DNA from 4 places in the Bacillus sp. GW823-FHT06A11 genome. Region 4 is predicted to be linked to each of the others. Evidence: riboswitches for the same ligand, from Rfam matches in the RefSeq annotation. Region 4 holds a riboswitch; each other region holds the start of a gene.
The links. Region 4 has a riboswitch for S-adenosylmethionine ahead of AC1Q8L_RS25230 (cyclase family protein). Riboswitches for the same ligand answer to the same signal wherever they lie in the genome.
Positions count from the first base shown of each region.

Region 1 (5,302 bases), on a different contig from region 4:
CTCTTGTGTGAGAGAACCTGCTTTTAATATATTTTGCTAAAAAAACAATTGGTGTGGGCTAATAATAAGTGGGGATGAAGAACCCCCACTTATTACGGTTTTACTTTATTTTTCAATTTTTGCCCACTTGAAGTTTAATTGACCCGCAAAGTCTACTTGCACAATTCCTTTCACATAAGAACGTTCTAAATAAGATTCGCCTTTTTGGTAAAGAGGAGCGATAACAGAGTCTTTAAATAATATTTTCTCGGATTCTAGTAATGCTTCCCAGCGAGCTTTTTCATCACCAGCTAAAGTTGTTTTCACTTTTGCTATTGTTTCATCGAATTCCTTATTAGAGTAATGATCTAAGTTATAAGGGTTATTCGTTGTAAATAGCTCAAGGAATGTAATTGGATCCGCAAAGTCAGGGCTCCAGCCGTCAATTCCGATTTCGTAGTCACCTTTTAATAAAAGCGAAACTTGTTGCTTACGCGGTTGCGGTTTTATATTTACTGTTAATCCATCTAGATTCTTTTCTAGTTGCCCTTTTAAGAATTCACCAGTTTTCTTATCAAGGTCAGCATCACTCGTTAATAATTCTAATGTTATCTTTTCAGAACCAAGCTCTTGTTTAGCTTTTTTCCATAATTCTTGTGCAGATTTTGTATCAACTTTTGTTAAATCGCCGTTTACAGTACGGAAGTCTTTTCCTTCAGGTCCTTTTGCAAAGTTTTTTGGAACGAGACCAAATGTTGGTGTAGAGCCATCATTTAATAACGTATTTACAAAGGATTTTCTATCAATTGTTTGATCGATTGCTTGGCGTGCAGAAACGTTTTGAAGTACTTTGTTGTGTTGATTCATGCGTAAAAATTGTACGCCTACATTTGGACGTTCTTTAAAGTTAGCATCTTTTTTATATTTATCAACGAAGTCAGATGTTAGTTTTATACGATCTAATTGTTTTGACTCGAATAAATTTACTTCTGTTGATTTTTCTTTTACGACGTTAAAATTGATTTCTTCTAGTTTGACAGTATCTTTATCCCAATAAGTAGGGTTCTTCTTAAATTTAAAGCTTTGTTCGTGCTTCCAATCGCTTAGTGTAAAAGCTCCATTGTACAAGATTGTATTATCTTCTAAAGCGTACTTATCACCTTGTGCTTTAAAGAATTCCTCGTTAATTGGTAGAAATGTTGGGAACGCTGTTAAGCTAATAAAATACGGAACAGGACGCTCCAATTCTACCTCAAACGTATGGTCATCAACTGCTTTTACACCAAGTTGGTCGGCTGGAAGTTCTTTGTTGTTAATTTTTGTTGCATTTTTAATATCAAAGAATAGAAATGCATATTCAGAGGCTGTTGCTGGATCTACGGCACGTTGCCAAGCGAACACAAAATCTTTCGCTGTAACAGGAGTGCCGTTTGACCATTTTGAATCTCGCAAATGGAATGTGTATTTCGTTTTATCGCCACTTACTTCATGAGATTTTGCAACACCAGGAACAGGTTTGTTACCTTCACCAAGATTATACAAACCTTCAAATACGTTTCTCATTACTTGACCAGAATCAGTATCTGTAGCACGAGCCGTATCCATTGTTCGTATTTCAGTAGGTGAAGATAAGTTTAAAACCTGTTTACTAGGTGCCTCGTCTTTTGCATTTGCTCCGCTTGCTTCGTTTTTATAACTACCGCAACCAGTTAATAAAATACTTACTCCTACAACTGATGCAATACCGGGTACAAACTTCTTTTTCATTTGATTTTCCTCCTAAATAATTAAGTTTGGATGATGATGAGGGAAATGAAAAATAAAAAATCCCTCTTTTCATATTGAGAAAGAGGGATTTTTACGTACAAGTTATGCACCCGTATATAAACGAAGTCCCTCATTCTATCTTTCAAGCATAAAGCTTGCAGGAAGTGGCACAGTATTCAAAATGAACCTGCTGCCGAGGTTTCAAAGGGCCAGTCCCTCCACCTCTCTTGATACAATGAGTAAACGAATAAATTTTATTAATTTTTGTGTTTCTTTGATAATTCAAAATCTTACACCTTGAATAATGAAGTGTCAACCAAATGGAATATAGTTTAAATTTTCAGTTTTCTTAAACAGAAAAACCACTGCATATGGCAGTGGTTTTTCTACTAGAAGTTAAAGTTATCTGGATCTGGACCAACGCGACGATCTTCATTTAAAGCTTGAATTGCTTTCATATCATCAGCACTTAATTCAAAGTCGAAGATGTTTGCATTTTCAATAATGCGATGTTCTTTAATTGATTTAGGGATTGTTACAACTTCGTTTTGTAAATCCCAGCGTAAAATAATTTGCGCAGTTGATTTATTATATTTTGTCGCAATTTCTTGTAACGTTGGATTATCTAGTAGTTGTCCTTGCATTAATGGTGACCAAGCTTCAAGCTGGATAGTATGTTCTTTACAGAATGCATGTAGCTCTTCTTGTGCTAAACGTGGGTGGTATTCCACTTGGTTGACCATTGGCTTAATTTCAGCAATTTCAAATACGTCTTGTAAGTGGTGAATGTGGAAATTACTCACGCCGATAGCGCGAACACGGCCATCTTTATAAAGTTTTTCTAATGCTTTCCATGATTCAGTATATTTCCCTTTTACAGGCCAATGTACTAAATATAAATCTAAATATTCTAGACCTAATTTCTCTAATGTAGTTTCAAATGCTTGAAGTGTTGTTTCATATCCTTGATCGCTATTCCATACTTTTGAGGTAATAAATAATTCTTCACGTGAAACACCGGATTCACGAATCGCTTGTCCAACGCCTTCTTCATTTTGATAGATTGCTGCAGTATCGATGCTGCGGTAGCCATTTTTAATTGCTGCTTTTACAGAATCAATTACTTCTGAACCATCTTCTACTTTAAAAACACCTAAACCAAACCAAGGCATTTTTACACCGTTATGTAATGTTGTATAGTCTTTTAAACTTGTTAAAATCATATTATTTCCCCCTAGCTTTTTTGTTTGTTGCTTCTACTGCTTTTTGAATTGCCTCTGAAAAATTATATTCGTATAAAGTTTTGAGACCCTCAGCTGTGGAACCACCTGGCGTTGTTACTTGTTCGCGGAGGTTAGCTGGATTTTGCGTTTGCTCGAGCATAGAAGCAGAGCCAGAAATCATTTGAATGACAAGATGTTTTGCGGTTTCTTCATCGACTCCATAACTTTTTGTTGCTTCAATTAAGCTTTCAGCAAAGTAATAAAGGAAGGCTGGTGCACTTCCAGTAACTGCAGTAAGCTGATGAACTTCTTCCTCAGTACAAAGTTGCGAAGTACCAATACCTCTTAAAAGCAGTTGCAGGGTTTCTTGATGCATCTCGGTTACTGATTGTCCCGTTGTATATAAGGAGATAGACTTTCCAATTTCAGCAGCTGTATTAGGCATAATCCAAGCAACAGGTGTGCCTTTTGGGAGTCTAGCTTCTAAATAAGATGGTCCAATGCCAGCTGCTACTGTTACGACAAGTTGATTTGATATTAACGGAGATAGCTCAGCTAATAATTCTTCATGAGCAGAAGGTGGCATTGCTAAAACAACCGTATCAACAGATGTAATATGCTGCTTCCAATCCGTTGTAATAGACACATTATATCGCCTTTGTAATTGTTCTAACTTTTCTACGTTGCTTCGGTTAGAGATGATAATTTCTTCGATGTACTCTTTGCTTGTTTTAAGTAATCCGGAAAATATAGCTTCTGCCATACGACCAGCACCAATAAATAAAATTCGATGTTTGTTAGGCATATCCTTTATTCCTTTCTAGTAGAGATATGTTATAAAAACGATATCATCTTTAAGAGAATTTTGTAAAAAGAAAAGACTTACCGTAGATGGAATAGATAATGAGAAGGTGGAAATTCGTGGTAAAGGAAAGGGCTATTCCTTATACTGGTGATAGGGAATTTATTACACATCTGGGGAGAGATAAATATGGTTAGAAGTCCACTTTTTTTACTTGTTTCTAGTATTATTTGTGTATTAGTTGGATTGTATATTCAATCGAGTTATATTGAAATTTTCGCATCAATTATGGGGATCATTAATGTTTGGTTATTAGCGAGAGAAAAAGTATCCAACTTTTTATTTGGCATGATTACTGTTGCGGTATTTTTATACATTTTTATTACACAAGGTTTATATGCAATGGCAGTATTAGCCGCTTTTCAATTTATATTTAATGTATATGGTTGGTATTATTGGATTGCACGAAGTGGGGAGGGAGAGGTAAAAGCAACAGTTCGTTTAGATTTGAAAGGGTGGACTTTTTATATAAGTTTTATTTTAGTTGCTTGGATTGGTTGGGGTTATTATCAAGTCCGTTATTTAGAGTCAACAAGTCCATATTTAGACGCTTTAAATGCCGTATTGGGACTAGTGGCTCAATTTATGTTAAGTCGAAAAATATTAGAAAACTGGCATTTATGGATTTTATATAACGTAGTTAGCATTGTAATTTATATTTCTACTGGTTTATACGTCATGCTAATATTAGCTATTATTAATCTCTTTATATGTGTAGCTGGTTTGCTAGAGTGGAAGAGCAATTATAAGGGGCAAGAACATACAAATAATTATATCTAGAAAATAATTAGAATTAAAAAACCCCTGAAGCACATATGCTTCAGGGGTTTACTAATAGAATATAAGATTATGCTTTTGTCATACCAAGTAATACAGCGCCGCCTATAATTAAAACACTACCTAGTGCAATAAAGATCAATTGACGTTTTGTTTTCTTTTCACCTAAGAATACAATCGCACCGAATGTTGAGATAACGATTCCAGTTTGAGATAATGGGAAGCTTGTTGCTACTCCAACACGTGGTAATGAAAGAAGTAAGAATAAGTTTCCAGTTCCCCATAGTAAACCAGATAAAGCATTACGGATTGCATATTTGTTAAATGGTTTATGTTTAGATGTCAGTACAACCGCACCAACAAACATACCAACTGCTTGTGGTAAAATAGCAGACCAACCATCGATATTATACCAACGAATAATAATTACATATACAAGATAGCCGAAAGTAGAAACAATTAAAGTAAGAAGTCCTTTTTTCAATTGTCCTGGTGGCTGAGCATTTTCTTTATCATCTAGTGATGTGAATACAACACCAACTACGATTAATAGGATTGCAATCGTTCCCAGAATAATCGTTGTAGTAGTAGTCCACTCACGGAAAGCGATAACCCCAAAGATAGAAGTTGCAACAAGTTGCATACCAGTAGAAATTGTTACGGTAGTTGAAACACCTAGTTTTTCAACTGTTTT
Region 1 is NZ_JBXAHS010000010.1:34,868-40,169, forward strand. Features, by position in the region: gene AC1Q8L_RS27855 (peptide ABC transporter substrate-binding protein) at 106-1,746, opposite strand; SAM riboswitch class I at 1,879-1,983, opposite strand; gene AC1Q8L_RS27860 (aldo/keto reductase) at 2,136-2,969, opposite strand; gene proC (pyrroline-5-carboxylate reductase) at 2,971-3,774, opposite strand; gene pnuC (nicotinamide riboside transporter PnuC) at 3,961-4,611, shown strand; gene AC1Q8L_RS27875 (GRP family sugar transporter) at 4,679-5,302, opposite strand, start outside.
Region 1: another riboswitch for S-adenosylmethionine. It lies ahead of AC1Q8L_RS27855 (peptide ABC transporter substrate-binding protein); the one in region 4 lies ahead of AC1Q8L_RS25230 (cyclase family protein).

Region 2 (5,302 bases), on a different contig from region 4:
AGCCTTATTATCTTTTGCTGTCGCTAATAATTCAGCTCCATGTAATGCCATTAAGTCTTTATTTGCAGTTACAACATGCTTTCCGCTTTTTAAAGCTTGTAAAATATATGATTTTGCATCATCAATGCCACCCATCACTTCGATGACAACATCAATATTTGGATTATCTAAAATTTCATTTGCATCTTGTGTTAATAGAGTAGAAGGTACCTCTACCTCTCTCTCTTTCTCAATGTTTTGCACTAATACTTTCGTTACCTTAACTGGACAACCTACTTGGTGTATGAGTCGTTCTTGATGATCCGTAATAATACGAACCACACCACTGCCAACTGTCCCAAGACCTAATAACCCAACTTGAATTTCTTTCATAGTACTGTCCACCCCTCAAAAATTGTGTTTAGATGAAATTATATGAGTAAAAAATCTGAAAAACAATGTATTTTGAACATTCGGAAAAATATAAGTTAATCTTTACAAGGAAAACGTTGCCACGTGTTACACAATCTTTCTTTACAATATATAAGGGGTTTCTTGATACACGTAATAATTCAACCAATTAGAAAACAATAAATTACCATGACTCCTCCACCTAACAAGCGGCTTTTCATCTGGATTATTATGTTTAAAATAGTTTTTTGGCACATCAATATTTAATCCCTTGTCACGATCTCGTTCGTATTCTTGTTTTAACGTCTCACAACTATATTCGCTATGTCCAAGGGCAAAAACTTGCCTTCCTTCTGGCCCAATAACAAGGTGAACACCTGCTTCTTCAGAGTTTGCTAACAATGTTAATTCTTTCACTTCTCTAATATCATTCTCTCGTACTTCTGTATGACGAGAATGCGGAGCAAAAAACAATTCATCAAATCCTTGTAACAATTTCACATGTTGCTCGCAAACCTCATGTTCAAATACACCGAACATTTTTTCCTTAAGGGGATACTTTGGAACACCATAATGATAGTACAAACCAGCCTGTGCCCCCCAGCAAATATGGAGCGTAGATGTTACATTCGTTTTTGAATACTCCATAATACGTTTAAGCTCTTCCCAATAATCTACTTCTTCAAAAGAAAGAGTTTCAACTGGTGCTCCTGTAATAATGAGCCCATCAAATTTTTCATTTTCAATATCACGAAACGTTTTATAAAAGCTCGTTAAATGGTTCTGCGCTACATTACGAGACAGATGTGATTCCATATGAAGTAAATGAACATCTAATTGCAACGGTGTGTTTCCAATTAAGCGAAGTAATTGTGCCTCTGTATCTTGCTTCGTTGGCATTAAATTTAATATAGCAATTTTCAAAGCGCGTATATCTTGTGTTTCTGCTCGCTCCTTCGTCATTACAAAAATATTTTCTTTTTGCAACACTTTGCGAGCCGGTAAATCTTTATCAATTATGATCGGCATGTGTTTTGCCTCCAACTAGAGCTGCTTCCAAATCTGCAATAATATCAGAAACATCTTCTATACCAACCGATAAACGAATTAAATCAGATGTAACACCAGCTAAACGCTGATCTTCAGCATTTAATTGTCTATGCGTCGTACTAGCGGGATGTATAACGCAAGTTCGTGCATCAGCTACGTGCGTTACAAGAGTTGCTAGTTTTACATTTGCGATAAATTCTTTTGCTGCTTCTAATCCCCCTTTAATACCAAATGTTAAAACCCCACTAGCACCTTTTTTCAAATACTTTTGTGCTAACGAGTAATTTTCATTACTATCTAATCCCGGATAATTCACCCATTCAATACGTTCATGATTAGCAAGCCACTTAGCAACTGCCAGAGCATTTTCGCTATGACGCTCCATTCGTAAATGCAAAGTCTCTAAGCCAATATTGCTAATATATGCATTGAATGGGCTCATACAATTTCCATAATCTCTTAATAGTTGAACACGTGCTTTCACAATATATGCTGCTGCACCAAAGTTTTGAACGTAACTTACACCGTGATAACTTGGATCTGGTTCAACAAGCTCAGGATATTTTCCATTTGTCCAATCAAAGTTTCCACCGTCAATTACAATACCGCCTAAAGAGCTCGCATGCCCATCGATATATTTAGTCGTAGAATGAACAATAATATTTGCCCCATATTCAAACGCTTGGCATAAATAAGGAGTTGCTAATGTATTATCAACGATAAAAGGTACCTCTAATTCTTTAGCGGCAGCTGAAAATTCTTTGAAATTTAAAACATTCATCGCTGGATTTCCTAATGATTCTGCATAGATAAGTTTCGTCTTATCGTTAGCAAGTGCCGTAATTTCATCTGCCGTTAAATTTGGATTAAAGAACGTAACATCAATGCCAAGCTTACGTAAACTCACCCCAAATAAATTAAACGTTCCCCCGTAAACAGTTGAAGAGCAAAGTAAATGATCCCCACTACTACAAATATTTAAAACTGCGAGCATAATAGCTGCTTGCCCAGAAGCCGTTGCAACAGCTCCTACACCGCCTTCTAAATCTGATAACTTCTGCTCAAATGCGGCTAGAGTAGGGTTTCCAATACGCGTATAAATATATCCTTCTGCCTCTAAGTTAAATAGAGCTGCTAAATCATCCGAAGTATCGTATTTATACGTTGTGCTTTGATAAAGTGGTAAAACACGTGGTTCACCATTCTTTGGCGTATAGCCACCTTGCACACAAATCGTTCCTTTTCCCCATGATTCTCCCATCTCTCATTCTCCTTTCTTTTATACAAAATAAAAAACTGCCCCCTTCCTGAAAACAAGAAAGGAGCAGTTTGAAAACACGCTCTAAAGGCTCTTTCTTATCTCTCAGGATTACTACCTGCAGGATTTGGCACAATTCCGTTATACGGCTGTTGCCAAGGTTTCATCGGGCCTGTCCCTCCACCTTTTCTTGATAAGACTATGCAATTACCGTTGATTTTATAGCAATAATTTCCTAATGTCAAACAGTTTTTCTGAATGTTCTAAAATAAATGTTAACAGTTTCATATAAAGCAACAAAAGAAATATATTCTAGTCTATTTCAAAAAAGACCTTTAAAAAACTCAAATCAGTCTATAAAATTAAATAAGTAATTTAACCTATAAATTCAAATTCTCTAAAATTCAGCCTATATGTTGAATAGGCGGTCCTCTCAAAAAGATACTATATATATTCAATCCATTTTCCACTAGTATATTTCACTTTTTCCCTACTGAGATTTACATAACGGAGGTATAACATGACAAATAAAAAAGATATGCAGTACATACTTGCTCTATATGGCATTCTTCTAGGATCTATAGTAGGAGCTACAGTCTGGTTATTTTTAGTCACAATAAATATTGGAATCCACTTTATTTGGAGATACCTGCCTGAAGTTCTCTCTTATCCCTCTTATTACACCCTTTGCGTAACAATAATTGGCGGGGTCCTCGTTGGTCTATCACAAAAATATTTCGGTATATATCCACGCCTTATGCCTGAAGTGATGACTGAATATAAAAAAACTGGTCGAATCGAATATCGCTTTGTCCATCAGGCTACTTTAACAGCGATTATTGTTTTAATTTTCGGAGCTAGTCTTGGTCCAGAAGCCGCACTAGTTGGAATTATAGGCGGACTGTGCACATGGGTAGGGGATCGCTTTAAATTTGCCTTAAAGGGTATGAATGAGCTAACCGAGATTGGAATTGGCGCTACTTTAAGTGTCATTTTTAACGCACCATTATTCGGTTATTTAGCACCGAATGAAAATGAGGGGGAACAAATTGCTGCTTTTTCTAAAGGAAAAAAGGCAATTGTATACTTAGCTACTACTTTCGCAGGTTTTTCTGTTTATTTACTACTGAGTAAACTCGATAATCGTGGATCCTTTATTGTTGATTTCGGGGAAGGTGCACTTTCTTTCAATGAATGGATCGCATTTCTTCCACTTGCTAGTATAGGTGCTATAGTTGGTTTCTTTTATTTCAAGTTAGAATTCACATTAGAGAAGTTAATTCACCCTTTTAGGGAATACAAGCTGACACTCGGAATTATCGGTGGCATTTTATTAGGAATTGCAGGAACTTTTCTTCCGTACACATTATTTTCAGGGGAACATCAATTAAAAGAGTTAGTTGTTGAATGGAGCCATTTATCTTTTTGGATACTACTTCTTTCAGGGATTTTAAAGTTGTGTATTACTGCCGTTTGTTTGAACACAGGGTGGCGGGGTGGACATATATTCCCAATTATATTTTCCGGATCAAGTATTGGATACGCTATAGCATCTATTCTTCCTATAGATCCAGTAGCATCCGTTGCTATCGTAACGACAGCAATTTCGAGCTATGCGTTACGAAAGCCAATAGCTATAACATTACTATTACTTATGTTTTTCCCGCTTAATTTACTATTGCCAATGCTTGGTGCAGCTGCTATCGGGAATGCCTTTCCACTCCCAAAACATAACGAAAATACAAATTAACAAAAATAGACATTGGAGACGAAAGCTCCACTGTCTATTTTTTTATTACACATGCTGCTTTAATAACGCTTCTAACTCCTCAAAATTATGCACTTCATATGTCGGTATAATCCCACTATCATTTAACTTCCTTTCTGGATTAAACCAACAAGTATCAATTCCCGCTACATATCCACCTTTAATATCCGCGCTTAATGAATCCCCAATAATCAGCCCTTCTTCAGGTGCAAAGTTAGGAATCCGTTCAAAAACATAATCAAAATACTCTTTCATCGGCTTTTGAAAACCTGTATCTTCCGAAACAAAAACATCTTTAAACAATGAATGTAACCCTGCATTACGCAAACGTTTATCTTGCGTCTTAGAAACACCATTTGTCACTATATACAACTCATACTCCCCTTGAATTTGATTTATAAATTCAAACGCACCTTGCATGAGTTGATTTCCTTCTTCTAAGTAGTTACGGTAATTATTTTCGAATAATATTCCATCTACTTCTTCTCCATACTCTTTAAACAACAGAGAGAATCGTGTATTTACAACTTCATTGCGTGATAGTTCCCCTTTTTCAAAAGCATCCCAAAGACCTTTATTTATTTTTTTATAACGAGCCTCTATCTCGTCTGTTAAAGGGATTCCCTTCTCTTCAAAAAGCACCCGTAAAGCCACTTTTTCAGCCTTTTGGAAATCTAATAATGTATCATCTACATCAAATAGCAATGTTTTATATTTTTTCATAAACTCATCACACTCTCTTTTCTACAAAAACAAATTTACATAAATCGTATCATTCCTTCTTGTAAAGATAATAGGAGATATCTCATACTATAAATAGAGGTGAAAATATGAAA
Region 2 is NZ_JBXAHS010000004.1:95,384-100,685, reverse strand. Features, by position in the region: gene AC1Q8L_RS19760 (homoserine dehydrogenase) at 1-372, opposite strand, end outside; gene metA (homoserine O-acetyltransferase MetA) at 514-1,419, opposite strand; gene AC1Q8L_RS19750 (bifunctional O-acetylhomoserine aminocarboxypropyltransferase/cysteine synthase) at 1,403-2,701, opposite strand; SAM riboswitch class I at 2,794-2,898, opposite strand; gene AC1Q8L_RS19745 (chloride channel protein) at 3,219-4,448, shown strand; gene AC1Q8L_RS19740 (YjjG family noncanonical pyrimidine nucleotidase) at 4,494-5,189, opposite strand; gene AC1Q8L_RS19735 (transcriptional regulator YeiL) at 5,297-5,302, shown strand, end outside.
Region 2: another riboswitch for S-adenosylmethionine. It lies ahead of AC1Q8L_RS19750 (bifunctional O-acetylhomoserine aminocarboxypropyltransferase/cysteine synthase); the one in region 4 lies ahead of AC1Q8L_RS25230 (cyclase family protein).

Region 3 (5,302 bases), on a different contig from region 4:
TGAGCCAGGATTTTATGTAAAGCATTTTATGAAAGATATGAAAATTGCTTTAGAGGAAGCAGAGAAATTACAATTACCAGTCCCAGGCTTAAGTTTGGCGAAAGAATTGTATGAAGAGTTAATTAAGGATGGCGAAGAAAATAGTGGAACACAAGTATTATATAAAAAATATATAAGGGGGTAAACGAGGTGGACCTTCAAAAGTTTGATGAGATGATTGATACTGTACAGCGAGCTACTTGTATGCAAATTAATGAAAAACAAAAAGAAGCTTTTAAACAAAAATATGATTTTGAACCAGACTTTGAATATGGAAGAGATGAGAAGGGGCATTATGTAATTCGAACCTCTAAAAAGATGTTAGAAGAAATGGAGTTTTATTTGGCATTGAAATATGATCGTGATGGAGTGGATCTTTATATGCAAGCTGAGATTGACGGTATATTTCATGTATCTGTTAGCTATGGTGAAGATGCCCTACATCTACAAGAATTGTTTCAATTTCTAGAAGAAAATAAATAAAAGTCCTCATTTGAGGACTTTTATTTATTTAGTCATTATAAGTTAGAAGCGCGGCGACATCGTTCAACCGGGAATGGGATAATTTGTGCGATGTGATTAGGACCAAATTGTTTTGTACGAGCATGGCGTATTATATAAAAAGCACACAGAATTGAAACAGGAATAGCGCCGAATAAACCAAATAATAAAGCGCTTACACAAGATGCGACAAATCCTAAAACACCAATTTCTAACTCTTCCATAATAGCTCCTAAAATAACAGGAAATGCTCCACATGTAACTCCAAGTATAAGTGCGATAAGTAAGCTCATGATTATCCCCCTCTGTTTGCGATATTATTTTCCTTCTTAGTTAATTGTAGTATATCACATTTAAAACAGAATTTTCAGAAAGATTTCAATAAATGTTCAATAAATGTTCAAAAAATACACTTGAAAAATCAAGGCGTTAAATTTGTGATGAAATGGTACTTTTGAGTAAATAAAAAATCAGGCTTATTTCAAAAGTGAAATAAGCCTGTTCCATAGGAGGATGTATATATGTAGAGTGAATAAAAGTTTGGAAAAGGGGATCCAAGTCCTTTTATTCAACTAACTACCTTAATAGATTGGAACCCAGCCTTCAGTTGTTACAAAAATACGAATAGCTACAACTTGACGATCATCTTGCAAGGTAAAATAATGTCTTGCATTTTCTGGAACAGATATTAGATCGCCTGGCTCAAGTTCAACATCAAAGAATTTCCCATCTTTGCCTTCAATAGCGAAAATGCCATGACCACTGACGATAAAGCGGACTTCGTCGTCTGTATGATGATGTTCTTTTTGGAAATTAATTAATAATTCGTCAAGGTTAGGTGTGCTATTTGAAAGTGAAATTACATCATGTGCTTTATAACCTCGACGTGCTGAAACATCAGCGATTTCTTTTGAAAAAACAGCTAATATTTCAGCTTTGTTTTCATCTGTTAAAGAATAATTTTCATTTAAATGAGTAGGAAGTTTAGAAATATTCCATTTCTCATATAAAACGCCTTCCTCTTGTAGAAATTTAGATACTTCCACTTCATTTTCAATACGAGTATTTACTTCATGAATACGAATTTGCGCCATTAGAAACGCCTCCTTGAATTGATAATAGTTTTATATGAAATTGGAATAAAAACTCATAAGCTTCTAATCTCTTCTTTGCATCAAAGCTATCTCGGCCCCATACGGTAATACCGTGGTTACGGATTAATACCGCTCCCGAATCACCTTGTATATGCTTTCGGAAGTTTTCTCCAAGCGTTGGGATATGGGCATGGTTTTCGATAATAGGAATGTGAATTGTTGCCCCTTCTTCCCAAATATCGAGAGCTTTAATAATTTCTTGATTTTGAAGGGTAACTGCATCACTATATAAATTTGTGATGACATTATTATCAGTTGTATGAACATGAAGTACGCACCCGGCATTCGTATTGTTATAAATATGTGTATGCAATATTGTTTCTGCTGAAGGGCGTAATTCAGTCTCTAAAACGGGAACTCCTACATGATCTACTAATAGAAAATCATCTGGAGTGGTTTTTGTTTTATCTTTACCGCTTGCTGTAATGAGAAAAGTAAGTGGCTCATGACTAACTTTTATAGAAATATTACCACTTGTTGCTGGGAACCAATTTCGAGTTGTTAATTCTTTTTTTATCTCGCTTAAGTCATACCATTGACGAAAAAGTTGTTTCATGATTTCACCTCCAACAAATGTTTTAATTCATTTTGAATATCATGGAATGTTTCAAACGGTGTATAAGCAATATAATTCTCTTCACACTTTGTAATAAGGAAGTCACGAGCAAATACTTTATCTGCTTGTTTCGCAGCTTGTAAATCAGTAATTGAATCTCCAATCACAATATGGAAGTCATTCGTATCACTCAATTTACGGATGAGTGATGATTTACATAATCCGCAATGATTTTGACAATGATGATCACAAGGATGAGGCCAATTCACCGTAATGTATTCATTTGAAAAATCTGTTTCATTACAGTAAATTTGCTCTTTTGGAATGAGTCCTTGTAAGAGTGGATAGACGAAGAAATCCATTCCACCTGATATAACGTAAAAAGAAATGTTATTTTCATTTACAAATTGTATAAATTCATGAAAACCATTACGAATTTCAGCAGTTTCTATTAAAAATTGAATAATTTCATCGTGCAGATGAGTAGGTATTAATCGAAATAATTGAGAAACACCTTCTTGAATAGATAGCTCTTGTGATAAAATTCTATTCTTTACTTCTTCAGCTTCTGGTGGTGCGAATTTTTCCATAATGGACATAATGTTATCATTATTTGTAATCGTGCCATCGAAATCACAAAATACTTGAATACTCATAATTTCACCTCATGAGAGGGATTTCCCCATATTTGTAGTGCACTATGCAAATTTATGTCATCTACTTCATGGAGTGGTTTATTTTGCAAAGTAGCATCAATTGCAGTACGGAAAGCTTTACCACCGCCTTGCGCTCCATTTGGATGTCCATGTATCCCGCCGCCAGCATTAATAACAACATCTTTACCGAAATCTCGTACAATAAAGGGAACGAAACCAGGGTGAATACCAGCAGATGGAACAGAAAAGCTCTTCTTGAAAAATGCATCGTCTTCAGTTAAATATTTTGAGATAGCAAGAGCTTCCTCTTTTTCTAGCGCAACACTTCCGTATGGAGATGGGAATAATGAAAAGTCAGCCCCAGCATAGCGTAGTAGCTTTCCGAGTAATAATGGAGATGAAATTCCATATAACTTAGATGCTGAATAAGCACCACTTACAGCAGGGTGTGCCATAATAGGAACTGGGATTTCATCATCTTCTGCAAGTGATTGCAGTACATCTAGTCCGTAAGCAAATACGTTAAATAATAGAATATCAGCTCCAGCTTGCACTGCACGTTTCGCATTTTCTTTTAAATCAAAAGTTCGTCCTGTTAAATTTACGGCATATAACGTTTTATGTCCGTATGTTTCATATACGGATTGTAAAACTTCTTTTCCAGATACAATGCGTTTCGTAAGTGGTGTTAATGCATTTTCAAATAATATTTCATCATCTTTTACTATATCTACACCACCACTTGCTTGATCACGTAATTGCGTTTTTAAATACCCAATATTTCGTCCAATCATTCCTTTAAAAATACTCATTAAAAGGGGACGATCATGCACTTGTAAAAGGTTTCGAATCCCATCTATCCCGAATTTTGGACCAGGAAAATGTTCTTTCAATTCTTCTGAAAAAGTTAAGTCAATTAATTTTACTTCGCCATCAAGGGATAGCTTTCCAAATGTAGTCGTTAAAATTGCTGGTAAATCTGGACTGAAGTTTAATAACGGATATTCGATTTTAATAATTCCGCGTTCTACTTTTTTACGTAAATACGAATTCGTATGTTCATGTTCAGCTAATTCCTCAATATGAATGACGTTGCCTTTATGTTGCTTTAATTGTTCTTGCAATAATTGTGGCAAATGAGTCCAAGAGCCAATTGTTAAACCAAGAGCAATTTGCTCAGCTTTTTTTTCTAAGTTATGTGAATCATCATGGATTAAATACGTCGCTATAATTCCGCTCATTGTTATAACCTCCTAGTTAAATAAAAAAACCTCTCAGCTAAGGAGAGGTTTTTTTACAACCAGCTCCTTATCTGTCAGCATAATGCTGCGAGAATTAGCACCGTGTCTACGATTGTAGATCGGTTGCCGGGTTTCGTCGGGCTCGTCCCTCCACCTGCTCTTGATAAGAAGTATTTAGAAATGTTTAAATTTTTAAGATAACTGAATTTTGTCAGATATTTTTCATGTTGTCAATTACTTTTTGAAAAAATTTAATTTATCAATTCGATTAATGGCTTCTCGTAATCTATCTTCTGTATGCAAGAGACCAACACGGACATACCCTTCGCCATGTTCACCAAATCCAACACCAGGAGCAACTGCAACGTGTGCTTTTTCTAGTAAAATATCAGAAAATTGCTCGGATGTATAACCTTCTGGTACAGGAAGCCATGCAAAGAATGATCCGGTTGGAATGTCTACATTCCAACCAATTGAGTGACAAGCTGAAATAAGAGCGTTTCTCCGAGATTCGTAACTATTTACAAGATCTACTACACAAGACTGTGAACTTAATAGTGCTTCGCGAGCAGCATCTTGAATTGCACCAAAAATACTAACATACATATGATCTTGCAATAGGTTAATGGTTTCGATGACACTTTCATTTCCAACTGCAAAAGCAATACGCCAGCCAGCCATATTGAAAGTTTTTGATAACGTGTAAATTTCAATTCCTATATCTTTCGAACCATCTGCTTGCAAGAAACTAACAGGTTTTTGACCATCAAATCCGATAGCACCGTAAGCGAAATCGTGAACAACTAATATATTATGTTTATTAGCAAAATGAATGGTTGTATCAAAAAAATCTTTTGATGCAGTAGCACCTGTAGGGTTATTTGGATAGTTTAAAAACATTAACTTTGCCCGTTCAGCGATAGAGTCGTCAATTTTTTTATAATCCGGTAAAAAATGATTTTCTGCAATAAGCGGCATGGTTTCAAAGTGTGCCTTTGCTAAGGCAACCCCAGATAAATAATCTGGATAGCCTGGATCCGGAACGAGAATTGTATCACCAGGATTTGTAAAACAAATTGGTAATTCTACTAGTCCAGCCTTCCCACCAAACAAAATAGCAACTTCAGTTTTTGGGTTTAATTCGACGCCGTATTC
Region 3 is NZ_JBXAHS010000002.1:720,750-726,051, forward strand. Features, by position in the region: gene AC1Q8L_RS12330 (NAD(P)-dependent oxidoreductase) at 1-184, shown strand, start outside; gene AC1Q8L_RS12335 (DUF3909 family protein) at 190-522, shown strand; gene AC1Q8L_RS12340 (hypothetical protein) at 558-833, opposite strand; gene AC1Q8L_RS12345 (1,2-dihydroxy-3-keto-5-methylthiopentene dioxygenase) at 1,122-1,634, opposite strand; gene AC1Q8L_RS12350 (methylthioribulose 1-phosphate dehydratase) at 1,612-2,250, opposite strand; gene mtnX (2-hydroxy-3-keto-5-methylthiopentenyl-1-phosphate phosphatase) at 2,247-2,906, opposite strand; gene mtnW (2,3-diketo-5-methylthiopentyl-1-phosphate enolase) at 2,903-4,147, opposite strand; SAM riboswitch class I at 4,212-4,317, opposite strand; gene AC1Q8L_RS12365 (pyridoxal phosphate-dependent aminotransferase) at 4,382-5,302, opposite strand, start outside.
Region 3: another riboswitch for S-adenosylmethionine. It lies ahead of mtnW (2,3-diketo-5-methylthiopentyl-1-phosphate enolase); the one in region 4 lies ahead of AC1Q8L_RS25230 (cyclase family protein).

Region 4 (5,302 bases):
AAAACGAGTTGATAATGAGTAAACAAATAAAGAAGTTCAACAGAATTACTGTTGAACTTCTTTATTTGCTATAAACCCTTTTCAGATAAAATTCGACACAAGGAGGAAAATATTAACATTAAATAAAATAATATATTCATCTACAAATTAAAAGGGGTGAATATTATGCAACCTTCAGCTCCACCTCATCTAGAATCTACAGAAACTATCTTTCCAAGCTCTATTACAAAACTTGTTGTTTTTATTTGTTGGCTAGCCATTTTAGCTGATGGATATGATTTAGGTATTTACGGTGCCGTTCTACCAAAGCTCCTAGAAGACAAAAGCTGGGCGCTATCACCAGCGCACGCTGGTACAATTGCAAGCTATGCTTTATTTGGAATGTTTATTGGGGCTATTCTAGTTGGAACGATTACAGATCTAATTGGGCGTAAATGGACGCTTATATGCTGTTTAGCACTTTTTTCTATCACAATGGGTTTAGCGGCTATCGCTCCTTCTCCTGAGTTATTTGGATTACCTCGATTTATAGGCGGAATCGGATTAGGCGGTGTTATCCCTACAGCTTCAGCACTCACTGTTGAATATTCACCCCCAAAAAGGCAATCTTTTATTTATGCTCTTATGTTTACTGGCTATCCTTTAGGTATCGTGTTAGGTGCTATTTTGTCCATGCTTATGTTAGAAGATTTCGGATGGAGAATTATGTTTGGTATCGGAATGATTCCACTACTCTTCATTCCTTTCATTATTCGCTATTTACCTGAGTCCATTCAATTTTTATTATCACGTAATCGCCAAGAAGAAGTGAACCAAATTCTTAATCGTTTTCAAATTGAATTTCATGTAAAAGATAAAACTCATCAAGACCCATCTACTATACGAAAGAAAAATGGATTTTTTACTTTATTCTCAAAAGAATACATAAAAGCAACGCTACTTTTTTGGATCACTTATATAATGGGAATGTTTTTAATATACGGTTTAAACACTTGGTTACCACAGATGATGCGCCAGGCAGGATATCCTCTTGGGTCTAGTCTGTCATTTCTACTTATGCTAAATATTACCGCAGCTATCGGCGCATTATTCGCTGGAGCAATTGCTGATCGTATAGGAGCAAAAATTGTTATTAGCATCTCTTATCTTATGGCAGCCATATGTATCGGACTATTAACAATCAAACCATCTGTTACAATCATTTATCTTTTAATTGGCCTTGCTGGTATTGGATCAGTCGGTATTACTCAAATATTAAATGCATATGTAACACAATACTTCCCATCACATATCCGAGCTACCTCCTTAGGCTGGGGACTGGGGCTTGGCCGAGTTGGTGCAATTGCTGGCCCAATTCTCGTCGGTATTATTATGACAATGCAATATGACTTAGCATGGAATTTTTACTTATTCTCCTTTGCAGGTCTTATCGCAGCTATATCTGTTTTCTTCATTCCTACAAAATAAAAAGGGCACAAACTTACTTGTGCTCTTTTTCATATGCTTCAAACAACATATCTCGAAACAATGTATTTAAACTCTCAATATCGATTCCTGATCCCTTTTCAATTCCTTTTACATATTCCTGATAGTAATGAATTTGTTCTTCTAAAAATTGATTTAGCACCTTAATTTTCAATCCAACATCTAATTCAGTACCTGCTTTTTTCTTTATTAACAACTTTTCAATTTCATCTAATACGCTACGTTCTAATGATAATTCTGTAATCAATCGGTCAAATTCTACAGGAGGTAAAGTCGTTTTCTCTTCTAGCCACTTACAAGCTAAAATGGGACGTAATACATAAAAGTACTTTTTCAGCTTTACATTCTCACCTTGCAAAAATTCACGATAATTTTTCGACGCCATATGTAAATAATGATATATCGTTGCTTTTGGATCAAAATTCTTCTCACTCATCTGTTGAAGTAGTTCTGGAAAATTAGAGTTTTTCGAATAAAAAATTGGTGATCGAATCCACTCAAGTAAAGCAGGATTCGACTTCGCGAATAGTTGCAACGCCTTTTTAATATCCCAACCACTTATATCTAAATCATCACTAATTGGATATTCAATTACATCTCGTTTGTCATGAATTGATAAATACCATTCTACCGGATGTATATAAACAAACCTAACATCATAATCGCTATCTTTCGATGGAAAACCCCAAGCACGACTCCCTGATTCTACCGCAAATAAAATTTTCACATCATTCTCTTTTTCAATTCTTTCTAACTCCAACTCGATTTTCTCTCTCATTGCATAACACCTCCATTTTTTGATTATTTCCTTGGAAATTCGACAAATACAATACTAATTTTACTACATACCAAAAAAACTGTCAGAAATTACTGACAGCCTAATGAAACGTCTATTGTTGCTTTTCGATTACAGTAGTAGCAATTCGTTCAAACTCTTTTTGAATCTCCTCTTTATATGCATCTACTATTGAAAAATCCATAGCAGCAATATAAATTCGTTCTAATTTATCACGAACCGATTTTGCTTTCGCTAAGAAAGACATCGCCTCATTCATTTTTGCTTTATATTGAATGGAGACATCACGAATTTCCTTCGCATATTTCTCATCCGTCCCTGGCGTAACAATAAGGGCATACATATCAATAATTTCATCACCCTCGCGACTTGGAAAATATTCATGTGGTGCGGTGCTATCAAAAATTGCAAATCCTAATTCTCTTACGATAACCATATCAAGACTATTCGGGTCAAATCCGCAATGATATACTTCAACTTCAAACCCTTTTTCTTCAGCTGCCTTAGCTAACTTTTTGAGCATCGTTGATTTTCCAGAGCCTGGGCGCCCTTTTATAAAATAACGATGTGGTAACCCTTCTGTTAAATTAGGAACAAAATCAACTGCTCCTTTCGGTGTAGCAGCTCCTAAAAAACGATGTTTTACAAGCGATTGTCTCCCGCTTTTATCTGCAAATAATTTCTGGATTAGCTGATTGGTTAGTTCATTTGCTTTATTAAAATCTATATTATCAATATATATCTTCTCCCACTCATCATGTATAACCAATGCCTCTTTAAAACGTACGTAAGCAGACTGAAAAGCTTTGCTTGCTTCTGAAACAAATCTTTCAATTTCTAACTTCTGCTTTCTTAGTTTATCTGAGTCCCAAGCAATTCCTAAATTTATATACTCTTCAACAACTCCTGGCATTTTTGGCTCAATAACATGCGGCGATGTCCCATCAACAATTCCTACTTTTAATTTTGGGATAATTACACCATCAACCGATTTATTATCAGAAGAACAATGTAAAAATTCAATATCATATCCTTTTTCAATCCATTCACGACCTATTGCCTTTATTAAAGAAGATTTTCCCGTTCCTGGGCCACCCTTTAAGATAAATAATCTGTCTAATCCTTTTAAATTCTCTTCGTATAAATTGTGAAATCCCCTAGCTGTATTACCACCAGCATAATAATTTAATACATTTCCTGTCACTGCACTCACTCCTTCGCAGCATTCTATTTACATAAGCTACAATATGCGAGCAGCTTTATTTGGGTGAATACCTATTTTGTATTGCACGAAAAAAGGAAATGAATTACAATTTAACTATCGGAAAATTCCGATTTTAAAAACTGAATACTTCTTTATCAAGAGAGGCAGAGGGACCGGCCCTTTGAAGCCCAGCAACCTCAGTTTATACAAACTGAATAGGTGCTAATTCCTGCAAAATGCATTGCATTTTGGAAGATAAAACTCAACTAGCATGTAAAGCTCATCTTTCTTGATACTGAAGGATGAGCTTTTTATTATTTGAAAAACATATATTGGAGGTATGTAAAATGAAAGTAATTGATCTATCGCAAACATTTGAAAATAATATGTCTCAATTTCCTGGAACACCTAAAATACAACTAGAAGCTGTTACAAGTGTTGAAGAATCAGGCTATCAAGTTACAGATTTTCATTCTGTCGTTCATGTTGGCACGCATTGTGATGCTCCTGCGCATTTTATTTCAGGCGCAACGACCATCGATCAATTACCGCTGGATCAATTTGTAGGTGAAGCTGTTCTTATAGATGTAACACATATTCAAGAGCGAAAATTACCTAAGGCAGTATTGCATAATACTGACATAAAAGAAGGTGATATTGTTATTTTTCATTCTAATCTATCCACAAAATGGAATACAGAGGCTTATGAGAAGGAAGCATTTTATCTTTCTGAAGAATTAGCTAAAGAACTAGTGCGATTAAAAGTAAAATCTATCGGTTTAGATTTCATTTCTCCTGATGAAGTCACAACAGAAACATCACCGATTCATCACATATTACTAGGGAATAATATTTACTTAATTGAAAACTTAACAAATCTAGATGCTATCGAAACAAAACGTTTCTTTTTCTCAGCAGCACCTTTAAAAATTAAAAATAGTGACGGTGCTTTCGCAAGAGCATTTGCTGTTATTTTTTAAACACAGCCTATAAAAAAAGCAAAGGCCACTATTGGTCTTTGCTTCTATATTTTCTATTTAAATTAAGAAAGAATTGTTCCACACGAGGACGCACCCAAGCTAAACAATCTATCTCTTTCTTCTTTGTGCAAGCTATCTCTTCTCCATCTACCATTTCAACAAGTTCTAGTTCTAACAGTTGCCTCGTGAATGCTAACATATTCACTTCTTCGGATGGATACTCTTCTTTTAATTTCTCCTCAATTTCTCCCAATAAAAAACCGTCACGCATCATTGCCAATGCATCAATCCAAAGTGGCGGCATTTCATATTTTTCTCCTGTAATTGTATCTTTTACAATATAATTCTTTTGCTCTTTTCGAAATTGAATCGTGTGTAAACATACAGTCGAATTTAATGTTAATTCCATCATACCACCTCTTTCATAATATCTGCATAGAAAAAAGGATGCGCGTGCACCCCTTCTTATCTTTTCATAACACTACTGAACCGTTACATGAGCAATCAATCTCATGTCGATATTTTCCTCCATTATAAACGAAGTATTTTATAAAAAAAACCCTTCTTGAAACATTTTATAAAATGTTTATATTTACACAACAAGAACACTTTTCTGAAAAATCTTTTCTCCCAATACATTAAACGGTCGGCAGAAAAATTTCTACTTTCGTTCCTACTCCTAGACTACTTTGGATCGTGATACTCCCTTGATGTTCCTTAATAATTTTATATGTAATCATTAACCCAAGTCCTGTGCCAGTCTCCTTTGTTGTGTAAAACGCCTTGCCGATTTTTTCTAACTTCTCATTCTCTATACCAAATCCTTGGTCTTCAACA
Region 4 is NZ_JBXAHS010000007.1:78,798-84,099, reverse strand. Features, by position in the region: gene AC1Q8L_RS25250 (FAD-dependent oxidoreductase) at 1-22, shown strand, start outside; gene AC1Q8L_RS25245 (MFS transporter) at 166-1,467, shown strand; gene AC1Q8L_RS25240 (nucleotidyltransferase domain-containing protein) at 1,481-2,263, opposite strand; gene AC1Q8L_RS25235 (PRK06851 family protein) at 2,376-3,485, opposite strand; SAM riboswitch class I at 3,635-3,747, shown strand; gene AC1Q8L_RS25230 (cyclase family protein) at 3,833-4,465, shown strand; gene AC1Q8L_RS25225 (hypothetical protein) at 4,494-4,874, opposite strand; gene AC1Q8L_RS25220 (ATP-binding protein) at 5,104-5,302, opposite strand, start outside.